2 regions of the Mycoplana ramosa genome follow, and region 1 is predicted to be linked to the other one. Evidence: predicted binding sites of a transcription regulator. Region 1 holds the regulator's gene; the other holds the start of a gene.

Region 1 (11,375 bases):
ACAGCGCCATCGCCTCGAAGTGACCATCCGCCAGATCGAGAGCGAACAGCGTGCCGCCATCAAGGCGGAACGGCCGCTGGCGGAGCGGACACCGGTTGCGCCGCAAAGCGCGGCGAACGAGCGCGGAAAAACGGCGGCGGATGCGCAAGTAAGGCCCCAACGGCCGATGGCGCGGGAGAAGCCGCCTGCGACAGCCGCAGCGGTGCCGATGCTGGATGAGATCCGGCCTGATCGAGGGGATGGATTTGGGGCGGCCGCCAAGGGTGTGCGGCCTGCTGCCGTCAATCCCGCGGGGCAGGTGGATGCGACCGTTGCAGCCTCGCCCCGGATGGCCAAGGCGCCCAGGCGGCGCGGGCGGCTGTTCTCCTTCCTGCTGGTCGTCGCGACACTGGCTGCCGCGATCGGGACGGCGGCCTGGTGGGTCCAAAGCAGTGGCTTGCTGCTGCCTCCCGGCGCACGCGACGGCAGCGTAGCCAACCCGCCGCAGACGGTGCGGGGCGAGGATTTCTCCGGAAACGATCCGGTCAAGGAGGCGCTCGACACGCAGAACACCTTTTCAGCCGACTGGCGGGAGGTCTTCGAGCCGAGTCTGACCAGTGCGCTGACGGCCGGGGCCAAGGGGCGCTTCGAACCGGTCAGCACGGACGAGGGACCGGCGGTCCGGCTCGTCTCGCAGGTTCCCGATCGAGACGGCGCCGTGGCGGTGTCGGTCGAGCCGGAGGTCCTGCAGGCGATGGCCGGCAAGACGTCCACGATCGCCCTGACGGTCGAGGCCGAGAGCGGCAAGCCCGTTCAGGTCTCGGTCGAATGCGACTTCGCCACGCTCGGCGATTGTGATCGCCATCGCTTCGCCGTCTCGGATCGCACGGATCTGCTGTTCCAGGTCACCTTCGACCGCACGCTTTCGCCAAACGGGGCGGGGCGCTTGTTCATCAACAGCGACGTGAGCGGCGGAGGGGCCGCGGTCAACCTCTTTGCCATTCGCGTCCTGCCGGGCGAATAACCGATCCGCAGTCGTGGACCAGGAATGTCCGGTTCGCTATTTCAGGAACTTCGGGCCTGAACCGAGGATCTTGTCGTCGATCTCGCCGATCGCGCCCCGGTCCTTGCCTTCGTAGTCGATGCGGTGGAGGATGTGGCGGATGGCGTTGAGACGGGCGCGCCGCTTGTCGTTGGCGCGGATCACGGTCCAGGGCGCACGCTCGGTGTGGGTCTTATTCAGCATGCGGTCGCGCTTTTCGGTGTAGTCGTCCCATTTGTTGAGTGCGGCGACGTCCATCGGCGACAGCTTCCAGGTCTTCAGCGGATCATGCCGGCGATCGTGGAAGCGCTTGATCTGCATCTCCCGGCCGATGTCGAGCCAGAACTTGAAGAAGAAGATGCGATCGTTGAGCACCATCCGCTCGAAGTGCGGCGTCTCTTCGAGGAAGGTTTCGTACTGTTCCGGCGTACAGAAACCCATGACCGGTTCGACGCCGGCGCGGTTGTACCAGGACCGGTCGAACAGGACGAATTCGCCCGCGGTGGGAAACTGTGCCACGTAGCGCTGGTAGTACCATTGCCCCTGCTCGCTCTCGGTCGGCTTGGCGAGCGCCACGACCCGCGCGGATCGGGGGTTCAGATAGGCGCGCGTGACGAAGATCGTGCCGCCCTTGCCAGCGGCGTCGCGTCCCTCGTAAACGGCGATCACGCGCCGGCCGGTCGCCTGCAGCCAGTACTGCACCTTCACAAGCTCGATCTGCAGCCGCTCCAAGGTGTCGTCGTACTCGTCCTTGCCGATCTTTTTCTGGTAGGGAAAGCCGCCCGAAGACAGGGCGTTGTCATCGACCCAATCAGGAAGCTTTGGATCGTCGATGTCGACTGGGCGCTTCTTGCCGCCGATCTCGATCTCCACAGGTTTTATGTCGGGAAAGATCACCATGCCGCGTGCCCTCCGTTCGATGTCCGGCGAGCAGGACATATCCGCGTTGCGATTTCAAGCGCACCGTGAAAAACATGTCATCAAATCGCGCTATTGCTGCCTGTTGGGGTGGCAATTGCGGAGCAAGCCGATGAAGGTGACGAAGGGAGTTCTGGTGGAGACGCGCGGGTCGACAATTCGCTGGCTCCTGGGGCAGCTGTGGGACGAGCGCGTGCTTTTGGCCGCCGTCATGTTCACCGCCTTCCTGATGTGGATGGGCGGGATACCGGCGGGCTGGGTCGTCTTTGCGGCGGTGCTGCTGGTTCTCGCCGGATTTGCCCGCGCCGACCGCATCGAGGCTAAACCTGACCCCATGCCCGTCGCCACGGCGCGTCCGGATGCGAACGCCAGTGATGGACTTGCGTCGATCGCCGTGCTGATCGATGCGCTCGACATGCCCGTGCTGGTGGTCACCGCCGACGAGACGGTCAAGCTTCAGAACCGGGCCGCCACCGCTCTGTTCGGGCCCATCCCGCGCAATGCCGATCTGGCGGGGCGCATCCGTGCGCCGGGAATCCTCGACATGGCACGCGAGGTAATCGCAATCGGGCAGACGAAGGAAATCGAACATTCCGAGCGATTGCCGGCCGAGACGGCCTACATCGTGCGCGCCGCGCCGATGCCGTCGCTCGGCCAACTGCTCGGCGGTGGACGCTACTTCCTGATTTCGTTCCGCGATGTCTCACAGGCGCGGCGGATCGACCGGATGCGTTCCGATTTCGTCGCCAATGCCAGCCACGAGCTGCGCACGCCGCTTGCCTCGCTGCGGGGTTTCATCGAAACCCTGCAGGGACCGGCGAAGGGCGACGAGAAGGCGCATGAGCGGTTCCTGGGCATCATGCATGAGCAGGCCACGCGAATGAGCCGGCTTGTCGACGATCTCCTATCGCTCTCCCGGCTGGAGTTGAAATCGAATATCGTCCCCGACGAGATGGTGGATCTCAAGCCGCTGCTCGGGCATGTGTGCGACAGCCTGCAGCCGTTTGCGGCCGAACTGGGCGTTCAGATCCATCTGGACCTGCCGGAACAGGCCGTCGAGGTTGCCGGTGACCGCGATGAGCTGACCGAGGTGTTCGAGAACCTGGTAGAGAATGCATGCAAGTATGGCCAGGAGGGGAAGCGCGTCGAAGTGCAGCTCTCGGCGGCCGATTTCGAGCATCCGGAAGTGACCGTCACGGATTTTGGCCCGGGCATCCCGCCCGAGCACGTTCCGCGCCTCACCGAGCGCTTCTATCGGGTGAATGTGGAAGCCAGCCGGTCGAAGAAGGGCACCGGCCTGGGGCTTGCGATCGCCAAACACATCCTGACGCGCCATCGCGCCCGGCTGGTGGTGAAGTCCGAGGTCGGCCAGGGAACGGTCTTCACCGTCAAATTCTGACACAAAGATCGGCGAAAATCTGGGATTGTCGAGAATAGCACTGGAATATCAGGTGCTTGCTATGTCACAAATGTTTCATCGAAGTGACATAAAAGCGATTGCGACGGGGCGCTAGATAGGGCCGCCGATCGACGGCAGGCAAAGGCCGGCCGCCGGCGAACCCACACAAGCCCATCATGGGAGACAACAGATGAATTCTCTTAAGCTCACCGTAGCCGCACTGGTTGCCTCGGTCGCCTTCGCTGGCGGTGCCGCGGCCCGCGACCAGATCCAGATCGCCGGTTCCTCGACCGTTCTGCCCTATGCCAAGATCGTCGCCGAGACCTTCGGCGAGACCTTTGGCGACTTCAAGACCCCCGTCGTCGAATCCGGCGGCAGCGGCGCCGGCCTGAAGGAATTCTGCAAGGGTGTCGGCGAGGCTACGATCGATATCGCCAATTCCTCGCGCAAGATCAAGGATTCGGAGCTGGAAGCCTGCAAGGCGGCCGGCGTCACCGACGTCCAGGAAGTCAAGATCGGCTATGACGGCATCGTCTTTGCGACCGACGCCGGCAATCCGGACCTCGCCTTTGCCCCGGCCGACATCTACAAGGCGCTCGCCGCCGAGGTCGTGGTTGACGGCAAGCTCGTCGCCAATCCCTACAAGAAGTGGTCGGAAGTGAACCCGGCGCTTCCGGACGCCGAAATCGCCGCCTACATTCCGGGCGAAAAGCACGGCACCCGCGAAGTCTTCGAAGAGAAGGTTCTTGCGGTCGGCTGCAAGGATACCGGTGCTGTCGACGTGATCAAGGCTGCGGTCGCCGACGAGAAGGAAGCCGGCAAGAAGTGCATCGCCGTCCGCAAGGATGGTCTTGCAGTCGACATCGACGGCGACTACTCCGAGACGCTCGCACGCATCGCCGCCAACAAGTCCGGCGTTGGCGTCTTCGGCCTGTCGTTCTATGAGAACAATGCCGACAAGCTGAAGGTTGCCACCGTCAACGGCGTGACGCCGTCGGTCGAGACGATCGCTTCGGGCGAGTACCCGGTATCCCGTCCGCTGTTCTTCTACGTCAAGAAGGCGCATGTCGGTGTCGTCCCGGGCCTGAAGGAATATGTCGAGTTCTTCGTATCCGACCAGATGATCGGCCCCGACGGCCCGCTCGCCGAGTACGGTCTCGTGGCTGCTCCGGATGCAGAGCGCGAAGAGATCCGCACGGCGGTCGAAGCCGGCAAGACCATGTAATATTGAGGGAACCGGCGCAGCCAGTCTGCGCCGGTTCCGCTCATTCGAACTTTCCCGCATGAGGCGGCCAGGACATCCGCATGAGCACGACGCTACTACTCGCCATCCTGCCGGCCATTGCCGCGGTCGCCTTTGTTCTCGGCCGCATGCGGGCAAACGCGGTGTCCGGGGGCCGGTCTTCCGCGCTTCATTCCCGGCCGAATTACTACGGCGCCTATGTGGCGCTCGCGGCGCTGCTGCCGCCGCTGATCCTGATCGCTCTCTGGCTGACGATCAGCCCGTTCATCGTCAATTCTTCCGTCCGTGACAGCTTTCCGGATGCGGTCAAGGCACAGTCGCCGTCGCAGCAGAGCCTCGCCTTCGGCATGGTCGCCACGATCGCCCGCGGCCTTCCGCTGCTTTCCGAGGACGAAGTTCGGTCCGTCAAGCAGGATCCTTCGACCCTCCAGTCGGTTTTCGCCGCAAAGGGTGTCGCCGTCGCCGCCGAGGCGCAGCCCTACATGCTGGATTCGGCAGCCACCCTGAATGCCAAGTCGCAGTCGAGCCGGATGGCACTTGCCGCCCTGTCGATTGCTCTGTCACTTGCGGGCGCCTTCGTGGCCCTTCGCACAGTCGCCCCGCGGCTTCGCGCGCGCAACAAGGTCGAGCGGGTCGTGCTGTGGTCGCTGATCGGCGCCTCCTCGATCGCCATCCTGACGACGATCGGCATTGCCGCATCGATGCTGACCGAGGCGATCCTGTTCTTCCGCATGGTGCCGGCCTCCGAGTTCTTTTTCGGCACCGTCTGGGATCCGCGCTTCGCCGGCGCGGGCGCCAGCTCCTCGGGCCAGTTCGGCCTGATTCCGCTGCTGGCCGGCACGCTCTATATCGGCTTTGTCGCCATGCTCGTGGCGGTTCCGGTCGGGCTGTTCGCCGCCATCTACATGGCCGAATATGCATCTCCCCGCATGCGCTCGCTGGCAAAGCCGCTGCTTGAAGTGCTGGCCGGCATCCCGACGATCGTCTACGGCTTCTTCGCGCTCGTCACCGTCGGCCCGTTCCTGCGCGACATCTCCGCCAGCCTCAACGGCCTGGCCACCGGCAACTACGCCAGCTTCATCCAGGCGCAGAGCGTTCTCACCGCCGGCATCGTCATGGGCATCATGCTGATCCCCTATGTCTCCTCGTTGTCCGACGACATCATCACCGCGGTGCCGCGGGCGTTGCGGGACGGCTCGCTCGGTCTCGGCGCCACCCGGTCGGAGACGATCAAGCGGGTGATCCTGCCGGCCGCCCTTCCGGGCATCGTCGGTGCGCTGCTGATGACCGCCTCGCGAGCCATCGGCGAGACGATGATCGTGGTGCTGGCCGCAGGTGTCGCCGCGCGCATGCAGATCAACCCGTTCGAGCCCATGACGACGGTGACCGTGAAGATCGTCAACCAGCTGACCGGCGACCTGGAATTCACCTCGCCGCAGACGCTGGTGGCCTTCGCACTCGGCATCACCCTGTTCTGCATCACGCTCGCACTCAACGTCTACGCGCTCTATATCGTCCGCAAATACCGGGAGCAGTACGAATGACCGATCTCGTTACACCGGTTTCCGGCGACACCGTCTCCAAGGCACCGCCGCGCCGCGACATCGGCATTCGCCGCCGCTATGCCGCCGAACGCCGCTTCCGCTTCTATGGCCTCGCCGCGATCACCTTCGGTCTGGTGTTTCTGTTCGTGCTGCTGTGGTCGGTCGCGGGCAAGGGCTACACCGCCTTCCAGCAGACCGAGATCACGCTGCCGGTCGAATTCTCCGAGAAGGTCATCGACCCCTCCAACAAGCGCGCCACCGATCCGAAGGTGCTGGTGACCGCCAACTATCCGTTGCTGGTGCGCAATGCGCTGGCCGAGAAGCTCGGCGTCAAGTCGACCGATCGGGCGGCGCTGAAGCAGATTTCGGCGATGGTGTCGGAAAGCGCGCGCGTGGCGCTGCGCGACATGGTGGAGGACGATCCCTCGATCATCGGCAAGACCGTGCCCGTCACCGTTCTCGCCAGCGCCACCATCGATTCCGCCTTCAAGGGGCAGTTCGACCTGACCGTCGACGAAAAGAACCGCAAGATTTCCGACGACCAGGTCGGCTGGATGAACCAGCTTGCAGCGGAAGGCGTGCTCGCCAAGGGTTTCAATACCGGGCTGTTCGTCAACGGCAATTCCAGCCGGCCGGAAGCCGCCGGCCTCGGCGTGGCGCTCGTGGGCTCGCTCTACCTGATGGGCATCGTGCTCGTGCTGTCGCTGCCGGTCGGCGTTGCCGCTTCGATCTATCTGGAGGAGTTCGCGCCGAAGAACCGGCTGACCGACCTGATCGAGGTCAACATCAACAACCTCGCCGCCGTGCCTTCGATCGTCTACGGTCTTCTCGGCCTCGCCGTCTTCATCAACTTTGCCGGCCTGCCGCGTTCGGCGCCGCTCGTTGGCGGTCTGGTGCTGACGCTGATGACGCTGCCGACGATCATCATCGCCACCCGCGCGGCGCTGCGGGCCGTGCCGCCGTCGATCCGTGCCGCCGCCCTCGGACTTGGCGCCTCGAAGATGCAGACGATCTTCCACCACGTCCTGCCGCTCGCCATGCCCGGCATCCTGACCGGCACGATCATCGGCCTGGCGCATGCGCTCGGCGAGACCGCGCCGCTGCTCCTGATCGGCATGGTCGCCTTCGTCGCCAACGTACCCGCCACGCCGCTCGATCCGTCGACGGCCCTGCCGGTGCAGATCTACATGTGGGCGAACGAGGCCGAGCGTGCCTTTGTCGAGCGGACCTCGGGGGCGATCATCGTGCTGCTGGTGTTCCTGATCGTCATGAACCTCGGTGCAATCCTGTTGCGGCGCCGGTTTGAGCGCCGCTGGTAGTGGGGTAGAAGCTGATGAACATCATGACCGAAGCCATGGCTGAAGAAGCGCTGGAAAAGAAGATGAACACTGTGCCCTACAAGATGGTCGGCAAGGATGTCTCCGTTTACTACGGCGACAAACGCGCCCTCTACGACGTTAACCTCAACATCCGAGAGAATACGGTGACGGCGCTGATCGGCCCGTCCGGCTGCGGCAAGTCGACGTTCCTGCGCACGCTCAACCGCATGAACGACACGATCGACAATTGCCGCGTCACCGGCGCGATCACGCTCGACGGCGAGGATGTTTACGACCCCGCCATCGACGTGGTCGAGCTTCGTGCCCGTGTCGGCATGGTCTTTCAGAAGCCGAACCCGTTTCCGAAGTCGATCTACGAGAACGTTGCCTACGGGCCGCGCATTCACGGTCTCGCCAAGAACAAGGCGGATCTGGACCAGGTGGTCGAGCACAGCCTGCAGAAGGCCGGCCTCTGGAACGAGGTGAAGGACCGGCTGCATGAAGGCGGCACGGGCCCTGTCGGGCGGCCAGCAGCAGCGTCTCTGCATTGCCCGCGCCGTCGCGGTCAGCCCGGAGGTGATCCTGATGGACGAGCCCTGCTCGGCGCTCGATCCGATCGCCACCGCCAAGGTCGAGGAACTGATCCACGAGCTGCGCGAAAACTTCACCATCGTCATCGTCACCCATTCGATGCAGCAGGCCGCGCGTGTTTCGCAGCGCACCGCCATGTTCCACCTCGGCAATCTTGTCGAGGAGAACGACACCGACAAGATGTTCACCAATCCCGACGACCAGCGCACGCAGGACTACATCATGGGCCGGTTCGGCTAAACTCGTTGCGCAGTCGCGAATGAAGACCCGGCGCCAAGGCGCCCGTTGAGGATAAAACCATGTCATCGACCCACATCGTTTCCGTCTACGACGAAGAGTTGAAGTACCTAGCGCGCCGCATCTCCGAGATGGGCGGCACCGCCGAGCAGATGGTGGGTGACAGCGTGCGCGCGCTGGTCAACACCGATGCCGCGCTGGCGCAGAAGGTCATCTCCGAGGACGTCATCCTGGACAATGCCGAGCGGCAGATCAACGAAAAGGCGATCCTGACGATCGCCAAGCGCCAGCCGATGGCGGCGGACCTGCGCGAAATCATGGGCGCGATCCGCATCGCTGCGGAACTCGAGCGCGTCGGCGACCTTGGAAAGAACAATGCCAAGCGCGTGATTGCCGTGCAGAGTTCCGGCATGCCGCGCAAGCTCGCCCGCGGTCTGGAGCATCTGGCCGAACTGGCGCTGATGCAGCTGAAGGAAGTGCTCGACGTTTATGCCTCACGCAACGTCGAGAAGGCCAAGGAGATCCGTGAGCGTGACGACGAGATCGACGCGGTCTACACGTCGCTGTTCCGGGAGCTCCTGACCTACATGATGGAAGACCCGCGCAACATCACGCCCTGCACCCATCTCCTGTTCTGCGCCAAGAACATCGAGCGCATCGGCGACCACGCCACCAACATCGCCGAGACGATCTTCTACATGGCGACGGGTGCACCACCGGAAGGCGAGCGCCCGAAGGACGATCACACCACCTCGGTCGGCGCGGAGATGGAATGATCCGCCTCGAAGTGTCTGAATTTTAGAACGCCGGAGTTCTCAAGGCATGGTTCCCAAGATTACCGTGGTCGAAGACGAGGAGGCGCTCAGCGTCCTCCTGCGCTACAACCTCGAAGCGGAGGGTTTCGAGGTCGATACGATCCTGCGCGGCGACGAAGCGGAGATCCGCCTGCAGGAGCGCCAGCCGGATCTTCTGATCCTCGACTGGATGTTGCCCGGCGTCTCCGGCATCGAGCTTTGCCGGCGTCTGCGCCAGCGCTCCGAGACCGAACGCCTGCCGATCATCATGCTGACGGCCCGCGGCGAGGAGAGCGAAAGGGTGCGCGGTCTTGCCACCGGCGCCGACGACTATGTGGTGAAGCCCTTCTCGACGCCGGAGCTGATGGCTCGGGTGAAGGCGATGCTGCGGCGCGCCCGGCCGGAGGTGGTCTCGACGCTGCTGAAGTGCGGCGACATCGAACTCGACCGCGAGACGCACCGGGTCCATCGCCGGACGCGCGAGGTGCGCCTCGGCCCGACGGAATTCCGCCTGCTCGAGTTTTTCATGACCTCTCCGGGGCGCGTCTTCTCGCGCTCGCAGCTGCTCGACGGCGTCTGGGGGCATGATATCTACGTCGACGAGCGTACGGTGGACGTGCATGTCGGCCGGCTGCGCAAGGCGCTGAACTTTTCCAACATGCAGGACGTCATCCGCACCGTGCGCGGAGCCGGCTATTCGCTGGAGGCCTGATCGGCGGGCCACGACGTCGGAAACGAAAAACGGGCCCCGCGGGGCCCGTTTGCAATTTCGGTCCTCGTTCCCGGCCTTGAACCGGTCAGCGCATGCGCCGACGTTCGGCCGACGGCTGGTAGGCCAGACGCTGATGGTAGAGGCAGTAGGGCGAATTGTCCGGGGACTCGTTGCCGCAGAAGTGAAAATCGTCCGTCAGCGGGTCGCCATTCGGCCACTTGCAGGTGCGCTCGGTGAGTTCGGTCAGCTCCAGCCGGCGCGACATCGGCAACACCACGTTGGTGTCGATGCGCGCGAGCGGTGCGTCGTCGTACTCGAACGCGACCTCTTCCTTGACGACGGTCGCGCCTGCCGGACGGGCGACGGTGCGGGTGACGACGCGCGGGGCGAAGTTCGCGGGGCGCGGCGCAGCGGCCGGCCGTTTGGCGCGCGTCGCTGTCGGCGTGCCGCCGGCCTTGGCGCGGCCGGGCAGAGCGAGGCGGTGCACCTTGCCGATGACTGCGTTGCGGCTGACGCCGCCGAGCTGTGCTGCGATCTGGCTGGCGCTCAATCCTTCGGACCAGAGCTTCTTGAGCTTCTCGACCCTCTCGTCTGTCCAGTTCATACTATCGCCTCCGTTCCAGCGTTCGCTACCGGGAATCCGTCGTCAATGCCCCGGATGGCTCCGGAGCTCGGAACGCCTTGATACTGTTGGTGACTAGTTCCGCCGCATGCAGTCTAGCAATTGACTTTTAACCTACTGACAGGGGGACTCGGTGACAAGAGTCGCCCGATTCAGGCCGAATCGATTTTCCAGTTTTCCCCAACTTGCTCGTTGAGGTGTGGCTGCGCGGCGACACTTTCCGCGCGCAATCCGGATCCGTCTCCGCGACCAACTGGGGCGGAACGGATGGAAGCTGCTTTTATTGACATCGACCGCCGAAATGCCGATAGTGCCGCCGCCGCCGCTGGGCGGCATTTTTCATTTTTCCACACGGAAAGCTCAAGACGAGAATGGATTTCCGCATCCGCTGCGAAGGAGATACGCGCCATGGCTGACGCCACGCCGCTCTACGAGACCTATCTGCGTGCGCCGCTGCGCTTCGAGCGCGGCGAAGGCGTCTGGCTGATCGCGGAAGACGGTTCGCGCTATCTCGACTTTGCCGCCGGCGTTGCGGTCAATTCGCTCGGCCATGCTCATCCGCATCTGGTCGACAGCCTGAAGAGTCAGGCCGACAAGGTCTGGCACGTGTCGAACCTGTACGAGGTGCCGGGGCAGGAAGCCCTTGGCAAGCGTTTGATCGACGCGACGTTCGCCGACAAGGTGTTCTTCACCAATTCCGGCGCAGAGGCGCTGGAGTGCGCGATCAAGACCGCGCGGCGTTATCATTTCGCCAAGGGCCATCCAGGCAAGTTTCACATCATCACCTTCGAGGGGGCCTTCCATGGCCGGACGCTGGCGACGATCGCCGCCGGTGGCCAGGAGAAGTATCTCGAAGGCTTCGGACCCAAGGCTCCCGGCTTCTACCAAGTGCCGTTCGGCGACATCGCCGCCGTGAAGGCCGCGATAACGGAAGAGACGGCGGCAATCCTGATCGAGCCGGTGCAAGGCGAGGGC
Region 2 (11,375 bases), on a different contig from region 1:
AACCGATCGGCAGGGAAGTAGCTGGTCGCAGCGGAGATCGGCTTTCCGTCGGCAATTCCCACGGTTTCGAGGCGGACGCAGCCAATTCCGGTCGCCAGATTCAGCGCCTTGGCGACGATCGGCGAGGCCGGTTCGATCGTCTGGTGCACGAGCCGCCCCTCCAACTCTTTCGCCTGGCCGCCGAGACCTTGCGAAAAACGCGTCCGGCGCGAGATCGGAAATGTCAGGCGGTCACGCCGCTCGATCAGCGTCCCGACCCCCTGCACGGAACGCACCATGCCCTCATCGGCAAGCGACGCCAGCGCGCTGCGCACCGTGTGGCGATTGACGCCGAACGTTTCCGCAAGCGTTGCTTCCGACGGCATCATGCCGGTGTCGTCGTAGTCCCCATTGTTGATCGCAAGCCGCATGCCGTCGGCGATCTGTCGCCACAGGGCCACGCCGGAACGGCGCTCGATCGTTTTCCTCATACCGTCACAAGCCTGTCACGTTGGTTGACTATCACCAAACCATAGGATGTCTGGTTGTCTAGATCAATAGACAACCAAGCGATTGGAGACGAAAATGGCAGCACTGCGAAAACAGCCGTCGCCCGGCCCGGAGCCGGATGCGCGCAAGCGGGCGATGGGCCTCCTCGCCAAGGCGACGCGCGCCGAACTGGAGAAGGCCTGGGAGGCGCTGGACGCCAAGCCTGCGGTTGCTCCGGTGCGCGGCCCCGAGACCGGGCTCGTCATGGTGCGCGGCCGGATCGGCGGCGGCGGAGCGCCGTTCAATCTGGGTGAGGTGACGGCGACGCGCGCCAGCGTGCGCCTCGAGGACGGCGTCGTCGGGCACGGCCAGACCCTCGGAAGCGATGGCGAAAAGGCGCGCCTGGCCGCCGTGTTCGACGCGCTTCTTCAGGGTTCCGAGCACGAAGCGACTGTCCGGCGCCTGCTTGACGAGGTTGCCGCCCGAATCGAGGCGGATGACGCGAAAAAGGCCCGCGAGACCGCCGCCACCCGTGTCGACTTCTTCACCATGGTTCGCGGAGACGACTAATGACCGATACCCAGATCTTTTCCGGTGGGTTCCCCGAGCCGGTGTTTGCGGCTCAGGCCGTCTTTCGCGTCGTCATGAACTGCATGGCTCGCCCAGGCACGATCGGCGGGATCGCCGCGAACGCGAACCCGCCCGAGCCGCTGACCTGTGCGGCCGGCGCGGTTGCGCTGACGCTTTGCGATCACGACACGTTCGTCTGGCTGACGCCGCAGCTCGCCAAGTCGAAGCTGCCGGGTTGGCTGGCGTTCCACACCGGCGCGACAGTGACGGCCGAGAAGCAGGATGCCAGCTTCGCCTTCATCGAGAAGGGGGGCGTGGTGCCGGGCTTCGGCGTGTTCTCGCAAGGGACGCAAGAGTATCCGGACCGCTCGACGACCCTGGTGATCGAGATCGACAGTTTCGAGGGCGGCAGGCCGCTGGTCCTCACCGGGCCGGGAATTCGGGACGAGATGCGATTTGCGCCGAAGGGGCTGCCGGAAGCGTTCCTGTCGCTGGCGCAGGCCAATCGGGCGCTTTTCCCCCGCGGTGTGGACCTGATCCTCTTGGCCGGCGACGACATCGTCTGCCTGCCGCGCACCACAGTCATTCGAAACGGAGAGGCCTGAGCCATGTATGTTGCCGTCAAGGGTGGCGAGGCCGCCATTGCCAACGCCCATCGCCTTCTAGCCGATCGCCGACGCGGCGACCGCAACCTGCCGTCCATCACCATCGAGCAGATCGTCGCCCAGCTCGGCCTCGGCGTCGACCGCGTGATGGCGGAGGCTTCGCTTTACGATCGCGCCCTCGCGGCACTCGCCATCCGGCAAGCCCGCGGCGACATGATCGAGGCGATCTTCATCCTGCGCGCCTATCGCACCACGCTGCCGCGGTTCGGCTATTCGGTGCCGGTCGAGACTGCGGAAATGGTCGTCGAGCGCCGCGTGTCGGCAACCTACAAGGACCTGCCGGGCGGCCAGCTGCTCGGGCCGACCTTCGACTACACGCACCGCCTGCTGGACCCCTCACTTCTGACAGACGAGGCGGTCGAGGCGCCGCTGGAGCGCGATGAGCCGGGCGAGCCGATCATGCGCGTCTCCGATATCCTCGCCGCTGAGGGACTCGTCGAGGATGACGGCAGCCTGCCGGACGGCCATGTCGCAGGCGACCTGACGCGCGAGCCGCTGGAGTTCCCGATGGCGCGGGACCTGCGCCTGCAGGCGCTCGCCCGTGGCGACGAAGGCTTCTTGCTGGCGCTCGGTTACTCCACCCAGCGTGGCTATGCCCGCACCCACCCCTTCGTCGGGGAAGTGCGCATCGGCGAGGTAGAAGTGGAGCTGGACATGCCGGAGCTCGGCTTCTCCGTCTCGCTCGGACGCATCCAGGTGACCGAGTGCCAGATGATCGCCCAGTTCAAGGGGTCGGCGAAAAACCCGCCGCAATTCACCCGCGGCTACGGTCTTGTCTTCGGGCAGGGCGAGCGCAAGGCCATGGCCATGTCGCTCGTCGACCGGGCGCTGCGGGCCGAAGAATTCGGCGAGGACGTCGTCGCGCCGGCGCAGGACGAGGAATTCGTCATTTCGCACTCGGACAATGTGCAGGCGACCGGCTTCGTCGAGCACCTGAAACTCCCCCATTACGTGGATTTCCAGGCCGAGCTCGACCTCGTTCGCCGCATGCGGCGCGAATACGAAGCCGCGCAGAACTTGGGCAACGATCTTGCGGAGGCCGCAGAATGACGACGGCAGAACTGGCGACCTACAATTTCGCCTATCTCGATGAACAGACGAAGCGCATGATCCGCCGCGCCATCCTGAAGGCGATCGCCATTCCCGGCTATCAGGTACCCTTCGCCTCCCGCGAAATGCCGATGCCTTATGGTTGGGGCACCGGCGGCGTGCAGGTGACGGCGGCGATCCTCGGTCCGGACGATGTGCTGAAGGTGATCGACCAGGGGGCGGACGACACCACCAATGCCGTCTCCATCCGCGCCTTCTTCCAGAAGGTGGCCAACGTGGCGGTCACGACGAAGACCCGCGAGGCGACGATCATCCAGACGCGTCACCGCATCCCCGAGGAGAAGCTGACGGCCGGCCAGACGCTGGTCTACCAGGTGCCGATCCCCGAACCCTTGCGCTTCCTCGAGCCGCGCGAGACCGAGACGCGCAAGATGCATGCACTCGAGGAATACGGGCTGATGCACGTCAAGCTCTACGAGGACATCGCCAAGAACGGCCATATCGCCACGACCTATGCCTATCCGGTGAAGGTGGAGGGCCGCTACGTCATGGACCCGTCGCCGACGCCGAAGTTCGACAATCCGAAAATGCACATGGCAGAAGCGCTCCAGCTCTTCGGTGCGGGGCGGGAGAAGCGGATCTATGCTGTGCCGCCGTTCACCGACGTCGTCAGCCTCGACTTCGAGGATCATCCGTTCGAAATCCAGAAGTTTGATCGTCCCTGCGCGCTCTGCGGCGCGGAGAACGTCTATCTCGACGAGGTCGTGCTCGATGACAAGGGCGGGCGGATGTTCGTCTGCTCGGACACCGATCACTGCGAAGACCGCCGCGACCACGGCCATTGCGGCACCATGCTCGCCTACGACAAGGAAGCTGCACGATGAGCGATGAACCCCTTCTCAAAGTCCGCGACATCTCGAAATTCTACGGCGCGCGCATCGGCTGCCGCAACGTCTCCTTCGAGCTCTGGCCGGGCGAGGTGCTGGCGATCGTCGGCGAATCCGGCTCGGGCAAGACGACGCTGCTCAATTGCCTAGCCACCCGCCTCTTGGCGACATCCGGCACGATCGAGTATCGGATGCGCGATGGGCAGATGCGTGACCTCGCCCACATGGGCGAGGCCGAACGCCGCTTCCTGATGCGCACCGACTGGGGCTTCGTCCACCAGAACCCGGCCGACGGCCTGCGCATGACGGTCTCCGCCGGCGCCAATGTCGGCGAGCGGTTGATGGCGGTTGGTGAGCGCCACTATGGCAACATCCGCGAGACCGCCGGCGACTGGCTGCGGCGCGTCGAGATCGGTGTCGACCGCATCGACGATCAGCCGCGCGCCTTCTCCGGCGGCATGCGCCAGCGGCTGCAGATCGCCCGCAACCTCGTCACCTCGCCCCGCCTCGTCTTCATGGACGAGCCCACCGGCGGTCTCGACGTTTCGGTGCAGGCGCGTTTGCTCGACCTGGTCCGCGGTCTCGTTCACGATCTCGAGCTGTCGGCAATCATCGTCACCCACGACCTCGCCGTCGCCCGCCTCCTGTCGCACCGGATGATGGTGATGAAGGATGGTCAGGTGATCGAACAGGGTCTGACCGACCGCGTTCTCGACGACCCGCGCGAGGCTTACACCCAGCTTCTCGTCTCCTCCATCCTGCAGGTTTGACCTGACCGCGGCGCGCCGGCTCAGGCTCGGCTGCGCCCGGTCCAGCAAAAGGACATCACCATGGCGACCCCACTCGTCGTATCCGAAGTCGCAAAGAGCTTCACCATGCACCTTCGAGACGGCATCCGCCTGCCGGTCGTTTCGGACGTCAGTTTTTCCGTCAAGGCCGGTGAATGCGTCGTTCTCGGCGGTCCGTCCGGCATCGGCAAGAGCTCGCTTTTGAAGATGGTCTACGGCAATTACGGCGTCGACGGCGGACAGATCCTCATCGAGCACGAAGGCAAGGTGATCGACCTCGCCAGCGCCGATCCTCGCAGCGTCCTTGCCGTTCGCCGCGTGACCCTTGGCTATGTCAGCCAGTTCCTGCGCGTCGTGCCGCGCGTCGCCGCGATCGACGTCGTGGCCGAGCCTCTTCTCGCCGGCGGCGAGAATCCGGAGGTCGCGCGCGAAAGGGCTGAGGAGATGCTCTCCCGGCTGAACCTGCCGCGTGAACTCTGGCAGCTGCCGCCCGCCACCTTCTCCGGCGGTGAGCAGCAGCGCGTCAACATCGCCCGCGGCTTCATCACCAACCACCGTATCCTTCTGCTGGACGAACCGACGGCCTCGCTCGACGCAAAGAACCGCGAGATCGTCGTCGGGATGATCGCGGAGAAGAAGCGGGCAGGGGTGGCACTTCTCGGCATCTTCCACGATGACGACGTGCGCACGGAGGTGGCCGACCGGATCATAGACGTTTCTGCTTTCTCGCCCAGAAAGGCCGCCGCATGACAAAGCTTTCCGAAAGTCCGCTGATCGACCCGACCGCAAAGGTCACCGACTGCACGCTCGGCCGTTACACCGAGATTTCCGTGCGATCCCGCATCAGCGAGACCGAACTCGGCGACTATTCCTACATCATGGAGGATTGCTCGGTCTGGTGCGCCACGATCGGCAAGTTTGCCAACATCGCCTCGTCGGTGCGGATCAACGCCACCAACCATCCGACGTGGCGCGCGACGCTGCACCACTTCACCTACCGCGCTGCCGACTACTGGCCGGATGCCGACAAGGAGGCCGATTTCTTCGCCTGGCGGCGGGCGCATCGCGTGACGATCGGACATGACGTCTGGATCGGCCACGGCGCGACGATCCTGCCGGGGGTCACGGTCGGCAACGGCGCCGTCATCGGCTCCGGGGCCGTCGTCACCAAGGACGTCGCACCCTACACCATCGTCGGCGGGGTGCCGGCGAAACTGATCCGCGAGCGTTTTCCCAGGCAACTTGTCGAGCGTTTCGAGCGGCTTGCCTGGTGGGACTGGGACCATGCCAGGTTGCGGTCCGCACTTGATGACTTCCGCGCGCTCGACGCGGAAAGCTTCCTCGACCGCTACGAGGCCTGAACAAGCGCAAAGCCCGGGAAACCCGGGCTTTGTGGATTGTTGTCAAACCAACATGAAACTGACATCCGGCCGTCATTGAGTATCGTTAAAGTCCCTACAACATCAATGATTTAACCCTTGAGAGGGATGCCATGTTTCGCCTGATGAACGTCACGCGCCGGTTTGGCGGGCACGCCGCGGTCAACGCGGTCAACATCGACATTCCCCAGGGCCAGATGGTGGGCGTCATCGGTCGCTCGGGTGCTGGCAAGTCTACCTTGCTTCGCATGATCAACCGGCTGGTGGAGCCGACCGAGGGCTCAATCCGCTTTGGCGATGTCGAGGTCTCCGCGTTGCGCGGGGCGGCCCTGCGCAACTGGCAGCGCGACTGCGCGATGATCTTCCAGCAGTTCAACCTGGTGCCGCGCCTCGATGTGCTGACCAACGTGCTGCTCGGCCGTCTCAACCATCGCTCGACGGCGCTCAGCATCCTCAACATGTTCACCCGCGAGGAGCGCATCATGGCGATCGCCGCCCTCGAGCGCCTCGGCATCGAGCAGACGGCACTGCAGATGGCGGGCACGCTGTCCGGCGGCCAGCAGCAACGCGTGGCGATTGCGCGTGCGCTGATGCAGCAGCCGAAGATGATCCTTGCCGACGAGCCGATCGCCTCCCTCGATCCGCTCAACGCCAAGGTCGTGATGGATGCGCTGCGCGACATCAACGAGCGCGAGGGCATCACCGTCATCACCAATCTCCACACGCTCGACACCGCCCGCAACTATTGCGAGCGCATTATCGGCATGTCCGCCGGCAAGGTCGTCTTCGACGGCGCGCCGCGGGAGCTCGACGCCGATGCGGTGCGGTCGATCTATGGCGCGGGTGCCGATGGTTCGGAGATCGATGAAACCATGACATCGACGAGCATTCGTCGCCCGTCTGGCCCGCTCGTGCAGGACAACATCAAGGAATCCGCCAGCGTGAAACCGCTGGCACTGGCCGGCATCTGAGGCGCGGCCAGGATCGAGGGGCCCACGTCAAGGGTCAAAGCCATTCTCAAAGCCGGCGTGGCCGGTCAAACAGGAGAGAAATCATGCTGAAGAAAGCTCTTTTCGGCGCCGTCGCCCTTCTGGCGCTCGTCGGCCACGCCCAGGCGGAAGACCTGAAGGAATTCCGCGTCGGCATCATCGGCGGCGAGAACGAAGCCGATCGCCTGCGCAACTACCAGTGCCTCGGTGACAAGCTGAAGGCCGATTTCGGTTTCGAGAAGGTCTCCTTCTTCCCGGCCGCCGACTATGACGGCGTCATCCCGGGCCTGCTCGGCGGCACCCTCGACTATGCCGAACTCGGCGCCTCCGGCTTCGCCAAGATCTACCTCGCCGACCCCAAGGCCGTCGAGCCGATCCTGACGACGGTCCAGACGGACGGTTCCACCGGCTACTACTCGATCATGGTTGCCCGCAAGGACAGCGGCATCACCAAGCTGGAAGACCTGAAGGGCAAGAAGCTCGGTTTCGCCGATCCGGATTCCACCTCCGGCTACCTCGTCCCGCTCGTGACGCTGCCGGAATCGATCGGCGCGCCCGTCAAGGAATTCTTCGGCGAGACCGGTTTCGGCGGCGGCCATGAAAACCTCGTCCTCGAAGTGCTGAAGGGCAACTTCGACGCCGGCACGACCTTCGGCTCGGGCGTCGGCGAATGGAAGGACGGCTACACCTCCGGCAACCTGCACAAGATGGTGGAGAAGGGCGTTCTCGACATGAACGATCTCGTCGAGATCTGGAAGTCGCCACTGATCCCGAATGGTCCGGTGGTCATCCGCTCTTCGATGGCCGACGACATGAAGGCGAAGTTCAAGCAGTTCATGCTTGACCTGCCGAAGACGGATGCGGCCTGCTTCTCGGCCATCCAGGGCGGCGACTTCACCTCCTTCATCGAGGTCAACGCCGACTTCTACAAGCCGATCATCGACGCGCGCAAGGCGACGATCGGCGGCTGATCCGACTTCGAAATTCTGACAGGCGTCGGCCGGTTTTGCTGGCTGACGCCATTTTTGAATGACGCCTCTTTCATCGGAGTAGAGGCGCAGACGCGGAAAGCGCCATGGCCCTTAACACCCTTCCGAAAGAGTTCAGCGAAAGCGGCGCGCTCATCGAACGCCACTGGCAGGAACTCGCCGCCAAGCGCCGGCTCTATTCCTGGATCGGCTTTGGAATTCTCCTGTTCGCGCTGGGCGGTTCGCTGTGGTTTGCCAATGAAACCAATGCCGGCAAGTTCTTCGACCGGCTCCCGTATCTCTTCGATTTCGTCGGCGGCATGATCCCGCGCGACGGCTTCGAGGTGTTCCGCGCCCTGTTCGACCTGCCGTCTCCCTATGACGACGGCAGCTTCAAGTACAATTATCCGGAGGGTCGGCTCTACCTGACGGAGGGGTTCTATATCCCCGAATATTTCTACAAGATGCTGGAGACGCTCAATATCGCGATCTTCTCCACCATCCTCGGCGCCAGCCTCGGCTTCATCCTCTGCTTTCTTGCGGCGCGCACTCTGATGCCGAACCGCTTCGTGCGCGGTGTCGTTCGTCGTCTGATGGAGATTCTGCGCGCCTTTCCGGAGGTGGTGCTGGCAGGCTTCTTCCTTGCGATCTTCTCGCTCGGTCCGCTGCCGGCCGTGATCGCGGTGTCGATCCATACGGTCGGCGCGCTGGGCAAACTCTTCTTCGAGGTGGTCGAAAATGCCGACATGAAGGCGGAGGAGGGGCTTCGCGCCGCTGGCGGCAACTGGATCGAGCGGGTCTGGTTCGGGATCGTCCCGCAGGTCATGCCGAATTTCATCAGCTACTTCCTGCTGCGCCTCGAGATCAACGTGCGCGCCTCCACCATCATCGGCGCCGTCGGCGGCGGCGGCATCGGCGAATTGCTGCGCCTCTCGATCGGCCAGAACCACCAGGCCAAGACGCTGGCGATCATCCTTCTGCTGTTCTGCACGATCGTCGCCGTCGATCAATTGTCTGCCTGGGCAAGACGCCGTCTCGTCGGCGACCAGGCCTTCCAACTCGCACAGTAAGGACCGAACGATGGCCAAGCTTCACATGTCCGAGATGGAACAGATCGCCGCGCGGCATCCCGAGATTTTCGCCCGTTCCGTCTGGTCTCGTTTCCGCATGCCGCTGGTTGTGCTGGCCGCCGTGCTCTATGGCGTCTATTGCTGGTGGTTCTTCGCGGTCGGTACGGTGCTCCACAACGCCAATTGGTCGCTCGCCGGCACCTATCTCGCCGACTGGGTCTCCTACGAAGTGCGCCCGGAGTTCCGCATGGCACCCGACGGAACCATGCAGATCCGCTACCCACGCTATTCGCCGCTCGGCGACAACCCCAATCCCGACTGGCTGACGGCGACGCGTGAAACGGTGACGCGCACCGTCGAACTGCCGGCGGCCGCGGCGTCGACGCAGCCTGCCGTGAAGAAAGCCGCGACAAGCTTCATGGCGCCGGGTGCGGCCCTCGGCGGCTCGTCCGGCACCACCGCCCCTACCAGTGAGGCGAAGGTCGAGACGCGGACCGAGGAGGTGGTGACCCATGCCGAGGTTCTGATGGGACGCTCGACCCGGATCGAAGTCCTTCCTGGCCGGGCGGTCATACAGCACGGCAACGAGACCCTGCGCATAACCATGGACGGCAAAAGCGTCTCGGCCGACAGCAATCCGCTGCCGCAGTGGGCCACCCAGAAGCGCCCCGGCGAGAAGATCGTCGTCTCCTTCGGCTTTGCGGGCTGGGCCGAGATCGAGGCGGACGAGGTCAGCATCCGCAAGCGCTTCCTGGGCTGGGCCAATTTCATCTTCGACACCCAGTCGCCCTTCTTCGGCAAATCGGCGGCCGACGTGTTCTCCCTGATCGCCTGGGGCGAGCGCATCGATCCGTCCCGCTCGAACCTGTCGCTCGCCTGGAACAACATCCTTTACAACAGCGAATGGCAGCACCTCGACGTCTGGACCAAGCTGTTGCAGACGGTCGTGATGGCGTTCGTGGGCACGGTGCTGGCGACGCTCGTTGCCTTCCCGCTTGCCTTCCTCGCCGCGCGCAACATCACCCGCAACTGGATCTCGAACCAACTGACCAAGCGCCTGTTCGATTTCCTCCGCTCGGTCGACATGCTGATCTGGGCGCTGTTCTTCACCCGCGCCTTCGGCCCCGGACCGCTCGCCGGCATGTCGGCGATCTTCTTCACCGATACCGGCACGCTCGGAAAGCTCTACTCCGAGGCACTGGAAAACATCGACGACAAGCAGCGCGAGGGGGTCAAATCCGTCGGCGCACCCAATATTGCCGTTCAGCGCTTTGGTGTGGTACCGCAGGTGCTCCCGGTCTTCGCTTCCCAGGCGCTTTACTTCTGGGAATCGAATACGCGATCGGCGACCATCATCGGTGCCGTGGGCGCCGGCGGCATCGGCCTGAAGCTCTGGGAAGCGATGGCCACCAATTCGGACTGGGAGAACGTCGCCTACATGGTGGTTCTCATCCTGATCATTGTCTTCGTCTTCGACGGCATTTCAAATGGGTTGCGCTCCCGACTGATGGGCCGCACCCGTTGAGAGGAATGGAAATCGCCGGAGGTCATGGCATGATGCCGACGCACCAATCCCCGTTGCGCCTGCACCGCGCGCATCCATCTCCGCGAACCGCGACCCGGAATTGAACAGGAAGATCGAATTTGCGTTACGCCCTCTATTTCACCCCTGCCGCCAGCGATGAACTTGCGCATGCCGCCGCCCGCTGGCTCGGACGCGACGCATTCAGCGGCGCGACCGTTACACAGCCGACGGTTCCCGGATTTGCACCGGCGGCGCTGGCAGCCCTGACAGCCGATCCGCGCCGCTACGGTTTCCACGCCACCCTGAAGGCGCCGTTCGCGCTGGCGGAGGGCCGCACGGAAGCAGAACTCGTCGCCGAGCTGGCACGCTTTTCCGGCGAGACCGCGGCCTTCGACATTCCCGAGGTGGTCGTCGGACGGCTGGGATCCTTCTTCGCCCTCGTCCCTGGTGCGGACTGCGAGCCGCTGCAGGCGTTTGCCGGCGAGGTCGTCCGCCGTTTCGATCGGTTTCGCGCGCCGCTCTCTTCCGCCGATATCGCCCGGCGCAAGCCCGACGAACTTTCGAGCGAGGAGCGTCAAAACCTCGTCCAGTGGGGTTATCCCTACGTCTTCGATACCTTCCGCTTCCACATGACGCTGACCGGACGGGTGCCCGAGGCGGATACCCCGGCCATGGAGCAGGCGCTCGCACGCCATTTTGCCGATTTCGACGGTCAGCCGCTTTCCATCACGGGCCTCGCCCTTTTCTGCGAGCCTTCCCGTGGCGCCGACTTCACCGTACACTCGCTGTTCTCGCTTGGCGGAACGGCCAACCGAAAGATTGCCTGACATGTCGACCGAACTGATCCTCACCAATGCCCGCATCGTACTGGAGGACGATGTCATCCACGGCGCGGTGCTGATTCGCGACGGCCTCATTGCCGACATTTCCGACACGCCGTCCGCGACGGGAGAGGACATGGACGGGGACTACCTGCTTCCCGGCCTCGTCGAACTGCACACCGACCATCTGGAATC

What was found. Region 1 encodes PhoB, which activates phosphate uptake and scavenging genes when phosphate is short. Its sites were predicted from a motif close to TGTCATNNANCTGTCAT; they were not measured.
Region 2: phnC (phosphonate ABC transporter ATP-binding protein) is a predicted target of PhoB. The motif match lies at 5,849-5,865, and genes of this name have one in related genera.

The regions. Positions count from the first base shown of each region.
Region 1 covers NZ_JBHEEW010000012.1:23,245-34,619, reverse strand. The annotation lists gene JNC62_RS15625 (serine/threonine-protein kinase) at 1-1,003, shown strand, start outside; gene ppk2 (polyphosphate kinase 2) at 1,040-1,921, opposite strand; gene phoR (phosphate regulon sensor histidine kinase PhoR) at 2,052-3,338, shown strand; gene JNC62_RS15610 (substrate-binding domain-containing protein) at 3,529-4,563, shown strand; gene pstC (phosphate ABC transporter permease subunit PstC) at 4,644-6,125, shown strand; gene pstA (phosphate ABC transporter permease PstA) at 6,122-7,444, shown strand; partial or broken gene pstB (phosphate ABC transporter ATP-binding protein PstB) at 7,459-8,275, shown strand; gene phoU (phosphate signaling complex protein PhoU) at 8,335-9,048, shown strand; gene phoB (phosphate regulon transcriptional regulator PhoB) at 9,095-9,778, shown strand; gene JNC62_RS15580 (GcrA family cell cycle regulator) at 9,864-10,382, opposite strand; gene JNC62_RS15575 (hypothetical protein) at 10,553-10,810, opposite strand; gene JNC62_RS15570 (aspartate aminotransferase family protein) at 10,809-11,375, shown strand, end outside.
Region 2 covers NZ_JBHEEW010000007.1:257,993-269,367, forward strand. The annotation lists gene phnF (phosphonate metabolism transcriptional regulator PhnF) at 1-470, opposite strand, end outside; gene phnG (phosphonate C-P lyase system protein PhnG) at 565-1,038, shown strand; gene phnH (phosphonate C-P lyase system protein PhnH) at 1,038-1,643, shown strand; gene JNC62_RS11625 (carbon-phosphorus lyase complex subunit) at 1,647-2,753, shown strand; gene JNC62_RS11630 (alpha-D-ribose 1-methylphosphonate 5-phosphate C-P-lyase PhnJ) at 2,750-3,637, shown strand; gene phnK (phosphonate C-P lyase system protein PhnK) at 3,634-4,410, shown strand; gene phnL (phosphonate C-P lyase system protein PhnL) at 4,471-5,178, shown strand; gene JNC62_RS11645 (DapH/DapD/GlmU-related protein) at 5,175-5,789, shown strand; gene phnC (phosphonate ABC transporter ATP-binding protein) at 5,921-6,778, shown strand; gene phnD (phosphonate ABC transporter substrate-binding protein) at 6,862-7,767, shown strand; gene phnE (phosphonate ABC transporter, permease protein PhnE) at 7,872-8,834, shown strand; gene phnE (phosphonate ABC transporter, permease protein PhnE) at 8,845-10,359, shown strand; gene JNC62_RS11670 (DUF1045 domain-containing protein) at 10,479-11,186, shown strand; gene JNC62_RS11675 (alpha-D-ribose 1-methylphosphonate 5-triphosphate diphosphatase) at 11,188-11,375, shown strand, end outside.